Regions from separate parts of the Caldimonas brevitalea genome, predicted to be linked through region 2. Evidence: predicted binding sites of a transcription regulator. Region 2 holds the regulator's gene; each other region holds the start of a gene.
The links. The regulator LexA, encoded in region 2, represses DNA repair genes until DNA is damaged. The targets are predictions, from matches to a motif close to ACTGTATNNNNATACAGT.
Positions count from the first base shown of each region.

Region 1: a site for LexA is predicted at 1,644-1,661, ahead of recA (recombinase RecA). Genes of this name have one in related genera too.
Region 3: a site for LexA is predicted at 1,765-1,782, ahead of imuA (translesion DNA synthesis-associated protein ImuA). Genes of this name have one in related genera too.
Region 4: a site for LexA is predicted at 1,337-1,354, ahead of dinB (DNA polymerase IV). Genes of this name have one in related genera too.

Region 1 is NZ_CP011371.1:117,423-121,039, reverse strand. Features, by position in the region: gene AAW51_RS00550 (sensor histidine kinase) at 1-753, opposite strand, end outside; gene AAW51_RS00545 (response regulator) at 832-1,503, opposite strand; gene recA (recombinase RecA) at 1,696-2,808, shown strand; gene recX (recombination regulator RecX) at 2,846-3,298, shown strand; gene AAW51_RS00530 (DUF2889 domain-containing protein) at 3,454-3,617, shown strand, end outside.
Region 2 is NZ_CP011371.1:2,881,633-2,885,249, forward strand. Features, by position in the region: gene AAW51_RS12790 (hypothetical protein) at 1-153, opposite strand, end outside; gene AAW51_RS12795 (helix-hairpin-helix domain-containing protein) at 406-780, opposite strand; gene lexA (transcriptional repressor LexA) at 803-1,489, opposite strand; gene AAW51_RS12805 (asparaginase) at 1,636-2,598, shown strand; gene AAW51_RS12810 (organic hydroperoxide resistance protein) at 2,585-3,010, opposite strand; gene AAW51_RS12815 (MarR family winged helix-turn-helix transcriptional regulator) at 3,105-3,617, opposite strand, start outside.
Region 3 is NZ_CP011371.1:2,420,918-2,424,534, forward strand. Features, by position in the region: gene AAW51_RS10820 (peptidoglycan recognition protein family protein) at 1-207, shown strand, start outside; gene AAW51_RS10825 (hypothetical protein) at 204-539, shown strand; gene AAW51_RS10830 (hypothetical protein) at 536-880, shown strand; gene imuA (translesion DNA synthesis-associated protein ImuA) at 915-1,757, opposite strand; gene kdgR (DNA-binding transcriptional regulator KdgR) at 3,355-3,617, shown strand, end outside.
Region 4 is NZ_CP011371.1:1,593,818-1,597,434, forward strand. Features, by position in the region: gene AAW51_RS06940 (glycosyl hydrolase) at 1-46, shown strand, start outside; gene dinB (DNA polymerase IV) at 60-1,268, opposite strand; gene AAW51_RS06950 (ACT domain-containing protein) at 1,456-1,902, shown strand; gene AAW51_RS06955 (type I secretion system permease/ATPase) at 2,396-3,617, shown strand, end outside.

The sequences.
Region 1 (3,617 bases), 2.8 Mb from region 2:
TTCCGCCTGCATGCGCAGGCCCGCCAGCGGCGTCTTGAGCTGATGGGCGGCGTCGGCCAGAAAGTGCTTCTGCGCCTTGATCGACTGATCCAAACGCCCGAGCAGGTCGTTGATCGAGCGCACCAGGGGCGCCACTTCCTCGGGCGCCTCACGCTCGTCGATCGGGCTCAGGTCGTCGCTCTGGCGCCGGCGGATGCGCTCCTGCAGCTCGGCCAGAGGTGCGATGCCCCGCGCCAGCGCCAGCCAGACCAGCAGCACCGCCACCGGCAGAATCACGAACTGCGGCAGGATCACGCCCTTGATGATTTCGGTGGCGAGCTGCGAACGCTTGTTGAGCGTCTCGGCCACCTGCACCAGCCCCAGCGACCGCCCGGCCTCGCCCGGCAAGGGCACGAACACGTAAGCCACGCGGATCGCGTCGTTGTGAACCTCCGCGTCGCGGTATTTGAGCTCGCCCGCCCGCCCACTCTGTTCCACCGTGGGCTGCGGCAGCTGCGGGTCGCCGGCCAGGTACTCGCCGCGCGAGCCCACCACCTGGAAGTACACCGTGTCGGCGTTGTCCGCCTGCAGCATCTCGGCGATCGTCTCCGGCAACTGCAGGCCGCCCTTGACGTCGGCGTTCGAGATCTGCTGCCCGAGCGAGCGCGCCACCTCGCCCAACGCGCGGTCGAAGGGACGCGCGGCGATGTCCTCGGCCACCAGCCACGTCAGCGCCACGCTCATCGGCCACAGCAGCAGCAGCGGCGCGAGCATCCAGTCGAGGATCTCGCCGAACAGCGAGCGTTGTTCCCGTATCACGGCAGGCGGCCGGCGGCGCGCCACACGCGGCGCTCAGCCCGGAATCTTCTCAAGACAGTACCCGAGCCCACGCACCGTGGCGATGCGTATCGGCCCTTGTTCGATCTTCTTGCGCAGGCGGTGGATGTAGACCTCGATGGCGTTGTTGCTGACTTCCTCGCCCCATTCGCACAATCGCTCGACCAGCTGGTCCTTGCTCACCAGGCGGCCGGCGCGTTGTAGCAGCACTTCGAGCAGGCTGAGTTCGCGCGCCGACAGCTCCACCATCTGGTCATGAATGTAGGCCACGCGGCCGGTCTGGTCGAAGGTCAGCGGACCGTGCTTGATGACGCTCGACGCGGTGCCTAGGCCGCGTCGCGTCAACGCCCGCACGCGCGCTTCGAGCTCCTGCAGCGAGAACGGCTTGGCCATGTAGTCGTCGGCGCCCAGGTCGAGGCCCTTGACGCGCTCCTCGATGCTGTCGGCCGCCGTCAGGATCAGCACCGGCGTTGTCGTGCCGCGCGCCCGCAGGCGCTTGAGCACTTCGAGACCGTGCAGCTTGGGCAACCCAAGGTCGAGGATCACCAGGTCGAACTCGTGCGACGACAGGGCAGCGTCGGCCTCGGCGCCCGACCCGACCTGGTCGACCGCATAGCCGGAGTTTCGCAGGGACCGAAGCAGGCCGTCGGCCAGCACTTGATCGTCTTCCGCGATCAGGATACGCATGAGGGTCTCCGGCAGCAGGTGGGCATGCTGTGTGGGCGGGAAGTCGATCGTGACGCGATTGTAGGGATGCCGACAGGGATACCGTCCCCAAGAGAAATACCGAGGCCGGGGGACCGATCGATGCGACACACAGCACAAGCACTGTACAAACATCCAGCTTTTGCGATAATGCCGCGATCAACGGAGAACTGCATGGACGCACCCACCAAATCTGCCCTGAACACCGAAAAGGCGAAAGCCCTGCAGGCCGCGCTGGCCCAGATCGAAAAGCAGTTCGGCAAGGGCTCGATCATGCGATTGGGCGAAGGCGAGGCGGTCGAAGACACCCAGGTGGTCTCGACAGGTTCGCTCGGGCTCGACATCGCACTGGGCGTCGGCGGCCTGCCGCGCGGCCGGGTGGTTGAGATCTACGGCCCCGAATCGTCGGGCAAGACCACGCTGACCTTGCAGGTGGTGTCGGAGATGCAGAAGCAGGGCGGCGTCTGCGCCTTCATCGACGCCGAGCATGCGCTCGACGCGCAATACGCCCAGAAGCTGGGCGTCAACCTGCAAGACCTGCTGATTTCCCAGCCTGACACGGGCGAGCAGGCGCTCGAAATCGTCGATGCGCTGGTGCGCTCCGGCTCGGTCGATTTGATCGTCGTCGACTCGGTCGCCGCGTTGACACCCAAGGCAGAACTCGAAGGCGAGATGGGCGACAGCCTGCCCGGTCTGCAGGCGCGACTGATGAGCCAGGCGCTGCGCAAGCTGACCGCCACGATCAAGAAGACCAACTGCATGGTCATCTTCATCAACCAGATCCGGATGAAGATCGGCGTGATGTTCGGCTCGCCCGAAACCACCACCGGCGGCAATGCATTGAAGTTCTACGCGTCGGTGCGGCTCGACATCCGCCGTGTCGGCTCGATCAAGAAGGGCGAGGAAGTCATCGGCAACGAGACCAAGGTCAAGGTCGTCAAGAACAAGGTGGCGCCGCCGTTCAAGACAGCCGACTTCGACATCCTCTACGGTGAAGGCATCAGCCGCGAAGGCGAAATCATCGACATGGGCGTGAATGCCCGCATCGTCGAGAAATCGGGCGCCTGGTATGCCTACAACGGCGAAAAGATCGGCCAAGGTAAGGACAACGCCCGCGAGTTCCTGCGCGAGAACCCCGACATCGCCTTCGAGATCGAGAACAAGGTGCGCAGCTCGCTGGGCATCCCGCTGCTGGCCGGGGCGGCGCCCTCGGCCGCCGCCGACGCGCCGGCCGAAAAGCCCGAGAAGCCGGCCGGCCGCGGCAAGGCCGCCGCCAAGGACGAGTGACTCGCACCCCTGCGGTGCGCACAGGCCGGGGGCACCGGTGGGTTTCGGCAAGCTGTCGCTGAAGGGCCGGGCGTTGAAGTATCTGGCCGCGCGCGAGCACTCGCGCCGTGAGCTGGAGCGCAAGCTTGCGCCGCACGAAGAAGAGCCGGGCCAGCTGCAGGCGGTGCTCGACCAACTCGAAACCCAGGGTTTGCTGTCGCAGGCCCGTTTCGTCGAGTCGGTGATGCACCGCAAGTCGGCCCGCTTCGGCACCGCGCGGTTGCGGCAGGAACTGCACGGGCATGGGCTGGACACCGAGCTGGTGGCCGAGGCGCTCGAGCGCGCGCGCGGCACTGAATACGAACGCGCGCAGGCGGTCTGGCAGCGCAAATTCGGCCTCGTCGCCACCGAGCCGGCAGAGCGTGCCCGTCAGATGCGCTTTCTCGCCGGCCGCGGTTTTTCGGCCGAGGTGATCCGCCGTGTGGTGCGCGGCACCGACGACGACCTGTGACGCCGGGCCGCAAGGCCGCCACTTCCGGCCCCTCGTCGCCCCGCCGACAAGCCCCCGCCGGTTACAAACCCTCCTTGACAGGCAGCTGCAAGGTTTGATGCGACGCACCATGCTAAAGTGACGGGCTCGCCGACACTCGCCTGAAACCGGCTGACATGGCTCTTCCCACGGCTGCTCCCCAACGCCAGCTCAAGCACCGCCGCAGCATCGACCTTGCCGTCTATGTCCGTGACGACGGCCTTTGGGAGGTCGACGCCCGCCTGGTCGACGTCAAGACGCGCGACCACCAACTGGCCAGCGGCGTCCGCCGCGCCGGCGA
Region 2 (3,617 bases):
GACCAGCCGTGTCCACCACGAGGTGGCGCCGGTGCGGGGCGCAGCGTCGAACGCCGCAGGGGAGGAGGGCTGGGCCGGGCGGTGAAGCTCCGGCTTCGGTGCGGTCGAGGGGGTGGCCGGGGATGCCGGCGAGTGCGGGTGGGCAGGGGTCATGTCCGTCTCCGAAAATCAAGAAGCTATGCAATGACGTTCGGCAGGATTGAGGGTGAAAGTCGACAGCCTTCGAGGGGTCGCGCTTTCGGCCTGCTGCACGGGGCTCGCGAACCAGGGTTCGCGAAACGCCCGCCACCCGTGCAGCGGCTGAGAAGGGGGTGGTTGCGTCGTCGGGTGATGCGTGATGGGTGTGATGGGTTGACAGATGAGCGGCTGGTGCTGAGGTGGTGCGGGTGGTTGCCGTGACGGGCCTCAAGACCGCGCCGCACCTCGTGCACTGCCGCCCGGACGGCTGCGGAGATGCGCCGCATCAGCGCCCGGGTCGTCGGTGTGGGCCTGGCCATAGAGCAGCTTGCGCTGTGCGGTGTAGTGCCACCAGGGCGCTGCGGGCGCCCCCCGCATGAAGTCGACGGCGGCCATGAAGCTGTCGAGCACGCACGGGTCGTGGCGGTGCCCGGTCTTGGCACACAGTTCCTGGTAGAGCACGAAGGCGTCGCGCCCGACGAGGTCGCGTGGCGCATGCACGCCGATCAGCTGCAAATCGGCAGCGAGTGCGGGGCCGATGTTGGGCACCAGCTCGAGCGCAGCCGTTGCATGCAGGCAGTCGGTATGGCGCAAGGCTTTCATCGACGAGGCCTCGATCATCGGCTCACATCAGCAGCGTGTTGCGGATCAGCCCGACCGCGATGCCTTCGAGCTCGAAATCCTGGCCGGGCTCGACCACGATGGTCTTGAACTCGGGGTTTTCGGCGATCAGCTCGATCGACTGGCGTGTCTTGCGGAAGCGCTTGACGGTGACATCGTCGCCCAAACGGGCCACGACGATCTGGCCGTTCTTGGCCTCCTTGGCCTTTTGCACCGCGAGCAGATCGCCGTCGAGGATGCCCGCATCGCGCATGCTCATGCCGCGCACCTTCAGCAGGTAGTCGGGCTGCCGCGCGAACATGCTGGCGCCCACGTGGTAGGTCTGCTCGATGTGCTCTTGCGCGAGGATGGGGCTGCCGGCTGCGACCCGGCCCACCAGCGGCAGTGCGAGCTGCGCGAGGCCTGGCAGCGGCAGCATCGCCTGCTGGCCCTGGTAGAGGCGGCGCGATTCGTTGACCGAGCGCAATGTGTCAGACTTCAAGCGGATGCCGCGCGAGGTGCCGCCCACCAGCTCGATGACACCTTTGCGGGCCAGCGCCTGCAGATGCTCCTCTGCTGCATTGGCCGAACGAAAGCCCAGCTCGGCCGCGATCTCAGCGCGCGTCGGCGGGGCGCCGGTCTGCTCGATCGACTGGCGGATCAGCTCCAGAATCTGCTGCTGACGGGCGGTGAGCTTGGGGCTTTCTGGCAGAAGGGGGTCCACGGGCGCCTCGCGTTCAAGGTGATGTTCATGCTGCCCGCGCGGCTAGGGCGCTGGCCGACGCCGGCATCGGCGGCTGCCAGGACGACTACTGTTTGGGCATCCAGTAGCTGTATTTTTATCCAGGCCGAGAAAAAATGCAAAGCCGTTCGCAATCAAGCACCGTCGTCCTCGGCACCGGGGGCACCATTGCCGGCACCGCCGCCACGCGCGGCGACCACATCGGCTACCAGGCGGCGCAACTCGGCGTCGGGGCGCTGCTGGGTGGCGTGCCGGGGCTGTCGGAGGTGGCGCTCGAGAGCGAGCAGGTGGCTCAAGTCGACAGCAAGGACATGGAGCCGGCCGTCTGGCAGGCCCTGGCCCGGCGGGTGGCGCACCACCTCGGTCGACCCGAGGTCAGCGGTGTGGTGATCACCCACGGGACCGACACCCTCGAGGAAACCGCCTATCTGCTGCAGCGGGTGCTGGCACCGGCCAAACCGGTCGTGCTGACCGCGGCGATGCGGCCGGCGACGGCCTTGCACCCGGACGGCCCTCAGAATTTGCTGGATGCCGTGCACCTGGCGCGTGAACCCGGCGTGCAAGGGGTGGTGGCCGTGCTCGCCGGCCAGGTGTACAGCGGCCTGGAGGTGCGCAAGCAACACACCTACCGGCTCGACGCCTTCGGGGCGGGCGATGCCGGGCCGCTGGCCTTACTCGAAGCCGGCCGGCTGCACACGCTGCGGCCCTGGCCGGCCGGCGTGCCGCTCGGTCTGGACGTGATCGATGTCGACCCGGCGCTGTGGCCGCGCGTCGAACTCGTGAGCAGCCATAGCGGTGCCGACGGCAGCCTGGTGGCGGCGCTGCAGCAGATGGGCGTGGCGGGGGTGGTCGTGGTGGGCACCGGCAATGGCACGGTGCATCAGCGGCTGGAAGCTGCGCTGCTGGCGGCGCAGGCCGCGGGCATGAAGGTCTGGCGCAGCACGCGCTGCGCCGAGGGTCGCGTGCTCGGCAAGCCGGACGATGTCTTGCCCGCTGCCGGCACGCTCACGCCTTATCAGGCCCGGGTGGAGCTGCTGCTGCAGCTCCTCGCCGAGCGGAAGGGTCTCAGACCAGGCTGAGGCGCACTTCGATGTTGTTGCGGGTGGCGTTGGAATACGGGCAGACCTTGTGCGCGGTCTCGACCAGTGCCTGGGCTGCTTCGCGCTCCATGCCGGGCAGCGACACGGCGAGGTCGACTTCCAGGCCGTAACCGGCTGCGATCGGGCCGATGCCGACCTTGGCCGTCACCGACGCATCGGCCGGCAGGGCCTTCTTCTGCTGGCCCGCGACGACCTTCATCGCGCTCAGGAAACAAGCCGAGTAGCCGGCGGCGAACAACTGCTCCGGGTTGGTGGCTGCACCACCGGCGCCGCCCAGCTCTTTCGGGGTGCCCAGCTTGACGTCCAGCACGCCGTCGGCGGTGGCGGCACGGCCATCACGGCCCCCGGTGGCGGTGGCTTCGGTCTTGTACAGCACTTTGTCGAGTTTCATGCGAGGCTCCTTGAGCAGTGAGGGAAGCGTGAATGTAAAGAGTGCTATTAAATAGCACGCAATGTATCCGGTGACCGATGGCAGCGGTGATGGCTCATGCCGCTTCCACCTTGTGGGTGGCCGGGTCGGAACCCGGCGCATCGGACACCGCTTGAGGCGCGAGACGGCGCCTCAAGTCGTGCAGCCGACGGCGCAGATCGTGCAATTCGTCGGCGCTGCATTGGGCCGCGCCGGAGACCTGGCGCGGCACTGAGATGGCCGACTGGCGCAACGCCTGCCCGGCCGGCGTGAGACTGACCACCACGCGCCGTTCGTCTTCTTTGGCACGGGTGCGGGTCAGCCACCCGCTGCTTTCCATCCGCTTGAGCAAAGGCGTCAGCGTTCCGGAATCGAGAAACAGTCGTTCGCCCAGGGCGCCAACGGTGAGGTGGTCTTGCTCCCACAACACCAGCATCACCAGGTACTGGGGATAGGTGAGGCCCAGCGCGTCGAGCAGCGGCTTGTAGAGCTTGGTCATCGCCAGCGAGGTCGAATACAAGGCGAAGCAGAGCTGGTTGTCGAGCTGCAGCAACGCACGGTCGCCGGCCGACAGGGGGGTCGGGGCTGG
Region 3 (3,617 bases), 460 kb from region 2:
GCCCACGACGAGCCGACGGGAGAGCAGATCGGCGCTCTCGAGGCTCTTGTGAAAGCATTGCGGCACCACTTTGCGATAGAGCGACTTGGTGGCCATCGCGAGTGGGCTGTACTCAAGCAAAATGACGTCCGGGCCTGCCCCGGCGTGCACGGAATGATCGTCGTGGAGATGCTGCGCAAGGACTTGAAGCTCGGAGCCCCGAAGTGACGAGACGAGCAAAGCGAGCAGTCGTTGCCGTAGGGGTGCTTTTGCTGGCCTGGGCCTTCTTGGGGGTAGAACGGCAGCGGAGTGAGTTCGACGCAAGCTACCACCCCTTCATAAAGGTGCGTCCAACGTTCGGCATTGTCTTTGTGAACCCGCTATCAACGGACGATGCGTATGAGGTATCGCGGTATGACCAGCTCGACGCAGAGGCTCGCGAGAAGTTCGCGGCATTTTGCTGGTCCAAGCATGGGCTGAAGGACTTACGCGCCTGCGCCGAACCCTACGAGGCCGAATTCCTGCGCGTGTATCCCGATGCCGCAAAGCCGTCCCCATGAAACGACGCGTATGGGGCTGCTCAGCGGCTCTGCTCGTTGTGACGTGGTTGGGTGTTGGCATCGAGCACGATTTGCCAGGCGACCACGAGGACCAAGATGCCTACATGCTTTTCCTCAAGGCAGAACCGACGCTGAAACTGCTCTTCGTGAACCCCTTCACTCGGGGCGACGCTCCCTCTGACCCGCGGCGGTTGACCGGTGCGCAGCAGGAGGACTTTCTGCTGTACTGCCGGCACCGGCTGGGCATGCGGTGGCCCACGCTCCACGCATGTTTTGATGCCTACAAGAGGCCGATATGCGAGCGCTTCCCGACGGCCGACCCATGCCTCGGCGAGCGCTAGGCCCGCAGCTCACTTGAAGCTGTCCGGGGTCCTGTCACCCGACGTGTTGCTCGCATCTCGCATGGTCGGCGTTCACGCCCTCGGCCCCGAGGCCTGGCGCGCTGATGCTGGCCGGCGCCGCGCCAACCCGAAGCGTCGGTTTCCACTCGGACACCTTCGTCGGACGATGAAAGCGATGCGCCACGATGGGGGCCAGACGTTGCGGAATCGACGGCAGCGACAACGCCCCGTCATGCGATGGGCCGCGCCGCTTCAGGATGCGAACCTGCAGCGTCCACGCGTCTTCCAAGCGGACTTCGACCCGCAGAGGCGCGGCCGAGGAGTCCTGGTGCGCTGTGACGGCGCGCATGAGGAAAACCGGCATGTCGGCGGCAGCGGCGCAGCTCTGTAGTCGGCGAATCTGCTCCGAGCGGACCTGCGGCAGCCAAGCGAGGACGGCTCCTAGGCCGGTTGCCTTCACCGCCTGTTCGGTCGCCCAGAGGCGTTGGGCCGGCGCTTGAGCGTCGACGCGGATCAGCTGGTTCTCGTCGATCCCTGCATCGCGCAGCCCGGGGCAAAACGGAATCATCGGCGCGCCAACAAGCCATAGGGGCCGTTTGGCAAGAGAGAGGGCGCGCAGCGCTGGGGCAAGCAGCCGCCACTCGGCCAGGGCGGGATGAGGTTGCAGGATTTCGGTCACTGCTCCACAGGGCCACCCGCCGCCGGGCAGTTCTTGGTCGAGCGGGGCAAAGCCCGTGGACACGGTGCGGTGCTCAGTCCGGCCCAGTTCGGAGCCTCGCCACAGCACCTTCTCCAGTTCCGGGCGGAGCGATTTCAGCACGACATCGGAGCCCTGCTCGGCGCCGTCGGTCGGCTCTGTCAGTCGGGTCGGGTCCATGTCGAATACTGTAAATCCGTACAGTACCGCGGGAGGCTTGAGGCTGCAAGAATTGACAGGTGGACGAAGAGGAGATCCGTGACTTGCTTGGCGACCCCGACGAAGTGGGGTGGGGCGGTATGACTTCGCGCGTCTGGAAGTGCTCGAGGTGCGGGTTGGTGCACATGTTCAGAAGCCTGGTGCGGCCGCCGGCCCCGTGCTCCAACTGCGCCGGAATCGCGTTCGAGAGGCTATCCGGACGCGGGAAGGACCCGCTTGCAAGCCAGCAAATGCGTGCCTGATTTTTCAGCATTTGTTCCCACAAACCGGCTGGAAACCCGCGCCAATCCTAGCTTTGCGCCTTAGATTGTGATTCTGGTCGTCGTGGGTTCGAGTCCCATCAGCCACCCCACCCGAACATGAAAACGAAGGCCCTCCTTGCGAGGGCCTTTTTGTTTGTGCGTCGTGAGTGGTCCGTTGGGCGCCCCTTGCCGGGCGCCTGGCCACCGCCCCGGGGCAGCAGATGAGGGTCCAGTGTGGCGTCAGCAGCAAGCTGGCGTCGAGGGCGTCGACGGGGCTGCCGGCTGCTGAGGACCGCGACGCCGCCGCGGCCCGCGTACTTGTACTTGGCTTGTACCGCGCATCCTCGGCCAACATGATCCGCGCCAGGTCGCCGCATGAATCATCGTTGCGGCACCGATTCGGGCTTTCACCCTGCGACTCCCATATGGCGGTGGGCAGATAAGCCCGTCCACGGCCCGTCTGTCCTGAGCGGCCCCTTGTTCCGCGTGCAGCTGCCTGCTTCAGGCCGGCCACCCTCGCACCGGGTGGCAAGGTCAACCCGTATCGCTCGTGGCCCGCCTTGTCCCTCAAGGCCCGACTCAGCAGCGCCGAGCCGTCTGTGCATTCGGCACGCAGAGACAGCACGTCGTCGCGCGCAGCGCCCAACCCGGTCCTCCGCACACCCATGCGCAAACACGCTGACCTCGCGTAGATGTTGGCGCATCGCGTTGATGCGCTCGAGGTTGATGCTGGTTGTCCGCGGCCGCTCAGGTGTCGCCAACGTGACGCCGACGACACGCACACAGTGCTGCCGACCACCGCATGCGGAGCATGACGCCGCCGCTCGTTTCACCTTTGAAGTATTCGGACGGCGCACGCCCCATCTCCTGCATCGCACTGCACGCAAAGATCACGCGTCATCGGTGCGAGTCGTTGCAGTGGTACTGCATAGAACCAGGCGCAGAGCTCGTGAACGACAGTTGACGCAGCAGAGTACCCCTCAAGTGAGGTGCAGCCAGCACGACGGCGCACGCGTTCGCTTGCGCGAGTCACGCCGACATCGCCTGGTCTCGCTAACGGGTCGACTGCTTCACCGCGCACTGCAAGGCGTGGCGCGGCGCGCAGCCGTGTCGCAGCCGCGCGCATCGGGCCGACGCGGCAGCGTCATGCTGCTGCGTCGCGGTGGTCTTGCTCGTGGCGAGCCACCTCTGCGCCCATCGAAACGTGGCGCAATGTTCCTGCACCGAGCACAGGGCAAAGCGTAGACGGCGGAACGGCTTCTACAATGAGTTTTTGCGCCGGGCGCCGCGCGACACAACTCAGAGGGCAAGACAAGATGCTGGCAAAGCAGATGGAAGCTGAATCTCTGGATCACAAGCAGCCCGAATCGGTTGCAGCGGTATTGAAGGTGTTTGCCATCCTGCAGGCCCTGACGGAACAAGAAGAGGTCGGGATATCAGAGCTGTCGGTTCGGATGGCAATGCCCAAGGCCACGATCTACCGCTTTCTCCAGACCATGAAGAGCCTGGGCTATGTGCGCCAGGCCGCCGACAGCGAGCGTTACAGCCTGACGATGAAGTTATTCGAGTTGGGCACGCG
Region 4 (3,617 bases), 1.3 Mb from region 2:
GCAACCGAAGCGGATCGGACACGGGGCGGGGACCGATCCCTGCTGATGGATGACGCCCGTCAGAACAGCGGCAGCGTGTAGGCCGCCGGCGGCTCCTCGGTGGGGGCCGCCGTGCGGCGCGGTCGCGGCGACGGGACCGCGTCACGCCGGCACAACGTGCCGACCCGCACGCCCAGCAGCCGCAGCCGGCGCTCCAGCGGCACGCGTTTCAAACACTGCCCCGCAGCCTGCCGGATGAGCGCCGCGTCGCAGGTGTACTCCGGCAACGTGAGGTCGCGGGTGACGGTCTTGAAGTTGTCATAGCGCAGCTTCAGGCCGATGGTCTTGCCGAGGTAGCCCTTGCGCACCAGATCGTCGGCGACCTGTTCGCACAGCCGCGTGAAGATGCGGCTCAACTGCTCGCGGTCGAGCCGTGCATGCAGGTCGCGTTCGAAGGTGGTTTCGCGGCTCAGCGACTTCGGCTCGCTGTAGGTCACCACCGCCCGCTCGTCGCGTCCGTGCGCGGCGTGGTGCAGCCAGGTACCGTAGCTGATGCCAAAGTGGCCCACCAGCCACTGCGGGTCGGCAGCCGCCAGGTCGCCGATGCTGCGGATGCCCAGCGCTTCGAGCTTGGCGCTCGCCTTGGGGCCGATGCCGTTGATGCGCTTGGCCGGCAGCGGCCAGATGCGGTGCGGCAGGTCGGCCAGCGTGACGACGGTGAGGCCGTCGGGTTTGTCGAGGTCGGAGCACAGCTTGGACAGCAGCTTGTTCGGCGTCACGCCGATCGAGCAGCTGAGCCCGGTGGCGCGCTGCACATTGTTCTTGATCGCCTGCGCCACCGCCCGCACACCGCCCATCGCATCGTGACCCACCGGCTCGTCGATGCCCGGCACCTCGCTCAGGTCGATATAGATCTCGTCGATGCCGCGGTCTTCGATCTGAGGCGCGACCTCGGCCACGGCCGCCTTGAACAGCCGTGAGTAACGCCGGTACTCGTCGAAATCGGTCGGCAGCAGCACGGCGTCGGGTGCCAGGGCCGCCGCCTTCATCAAGCCCATGCCCGAGTGCAGGCCGTAGGCGCGCGCCTCGTAGGTGGCCGTGGTGATGACACCGCGGCCGGCGTAGTCGCGCAGCACCGCGACGTCGCGCTGGCCGTCCTCGCGCAACACCGGCTGGTGGCGTCGGCCGCCGCCGATCACGACCGGGCGTCCGCGCAGCTCGGGATAACGCAACAGCTCCACCGACGCATAGAACGCGTCCATGTCGAGGTGAGCGATGTAGCGGGGCATGGGCGGGCGCGGCCGAACGGTGGGGCACGACGTGCTGCGGCGGGCTGCCAAAGGCGCCGCCATGCAGCACTGTCATTTTGTACAGTATAAGGGCTGCAGGTCGCCTGGCAAGCCGCGCAGCGTGAGCGTGAGACGGCTTCGACCGGTGCCAGAATCCAGCCCTTGCTTCTGATGCGGGCATGCTGCCATGGAATCACCTTGTTCTCCCAGCACTCCGGTCTCCGATCTACAAGCCCTGTTGGCGTCGCTCGAGCCGACCCTGCAGGACGGCATGTATGTGTTCGCCTCGTTGCCTGCAGGGAGCGGTTGGTTGGGCGTGGTCGAGCCGCTCGCCACCTTCCGCGAGCGCGAGGGGTTGAGCGTGGTGGTCGAGGCTTCGGTGGCGGAGGCAGCGGGGTGGCCGGTGCTGTTTCGGGCCGCATGGATCACGTTGAGCGTGCATTCCGATCTGCATGCCGTCGGCCTGACCGCGGCCGTCTCCACAGCCCTGACCGAAGCCGGCATCAGCTGCAACATGGTGGCTGCCGCCTGCCATGACCACTTGTTCGTGCCCTGGGATGCACGACAGGCGAGCCTCGAGGTATTGCATGCCTTGCAGCGAGAGGGGAGCGCACGGCGTGTCGTGCCGGCTTGATGGCGCCGTCGTCGACGACTTTGCGCGCGCTGGCTGCCGTCCATAGCGTGCAACCCACCGGTCGTCGGCGTGGTGGCCACGGCCTCATCTCGTCGCTCATGACGCTGCATCTTCATGGTTAACTTTCCCTTCTTCTGCTGCTCAACTTCGACCTGCATGGCAGTCGAAAAGAGTGCGGCGAAAAACCGACGGTAAGCCTGCATCGCTTGGGTCCACCCCAAGACACCCCTGCGTGTATTTCCCGGTGGCAGGCTCGAAACCGACCGCTACTATCCGCACCTGTCGGGCAGGGCTCGAGGCCAGCACCGGTGCGGGAAAGTGGCACACCACACAATCCGACGTGATCGGTCTCGAATGCGTGCGAGCAGTTCAGCAGCAACTCTCCGGCGCCGACCTATCGCGAACCCTGTCCCCTTAGTGGGGGGGTAGCGAGGGGTGCGGCGGTAGGCGATGCTTCTCGGCGTCGTTTTGATCACCCCTGCAGGGGACCTACATGAACTGGCTGTTCTCACCGCGTCTGCGTCCTTTCATCACGCTGGCTGCCGGTGCGTCGCTGTTGCTGAACCTTGCCCTGGTGGTGCCGTCGATCTACATGCTCGAGGTGTTCGACCGCGTGTTCACGAGCCGCAGCATCGAGACGCTCGTGATGCTGACGGCTTTGGCCCTGCTCGCGCTGGGGCTCGGCTTTTGCATGGACCGCGCCCGCGCACTGCTGCTGGCCCGCGCCGGTCGTATCGTCGACGAAACCTTGTCGCCGCAGGCGCTCGCCGCCACGCTGCGCGACGCTGCCACCGGCCGGCGCAGCGCCGACCGCGCCGCGATGCAAGACATCGCGCGGCTGCGCGGCTTTCTCGCCAGCTCGGCGGTGTTTGCGCTGTTCGATGCGCCGTGGCTGCCGATCTACCTGCTGGTGATCTTCGCGCTGCACCCGGCCCTCGGGGCGGCCGCCGTCGTTTCGGCGCTGGTGCTGTTTGCGCTGGGCCTTTACACCGAACGCCATGTCAGGGCCGACACCGAGCAGGTGGTGGCCCACGGTCGCGCTGCCGGTCAGCAGGTCGAGGCCCTGGCGCGCAACGCCGAAGTGCTGCTGGGCATGGGCATGCTGCGCAACGCGATCGCCTTGTGGCATGGCAAGCACGAGCAGGCCATGGGGGCACAGCAACGTGTTGGCGATGCATCGGCGCTGCTGTCGGCACTCGGGCGTTTGCTGCGCCAGCTGGTGCAGGTCGGCATGTTGGGCCTGGGTGCCTGGCTCGTGATCACCAACCGCGCCTCTCCGGGGATCATGATCGCCTCGACGGTCCTGATCGGCCGGGCGCTGCAGCCGGTCGAGCATTTGATTTCCGGCTGGAAGTCGCTGGTCGAGGTGCGCGGTGCATGGGGTCGGCTGCAGGCCCAGTGGGTCGATGCGCCCGAGGAGCAGAGCTTGCGGCTGCCGCCGGCGCGCGGTGCGCTGAGCCTGGAGCAGGTCAGCTTTGTCGTCGACCCCGCCCGCGGGCCGTTGATCAAGCGTGTCAGCCTGTCGGTGGAACCGGGCGAATGCCTGGGGCTGATCGGCCCCAGCGCCTCCGGCAAGACCACGCTGGTGCGCTTGATGCTCGGGCTGCGCACGCCGCATGCCGGCAGCGTCCGGCTCGACGGGGCCGACCTGGCCAGCTGGCCGCGCGAGCAGCTGTGCGGAGCGGTCGGCTATTTGCCGCAAGACGTCGAGCTGT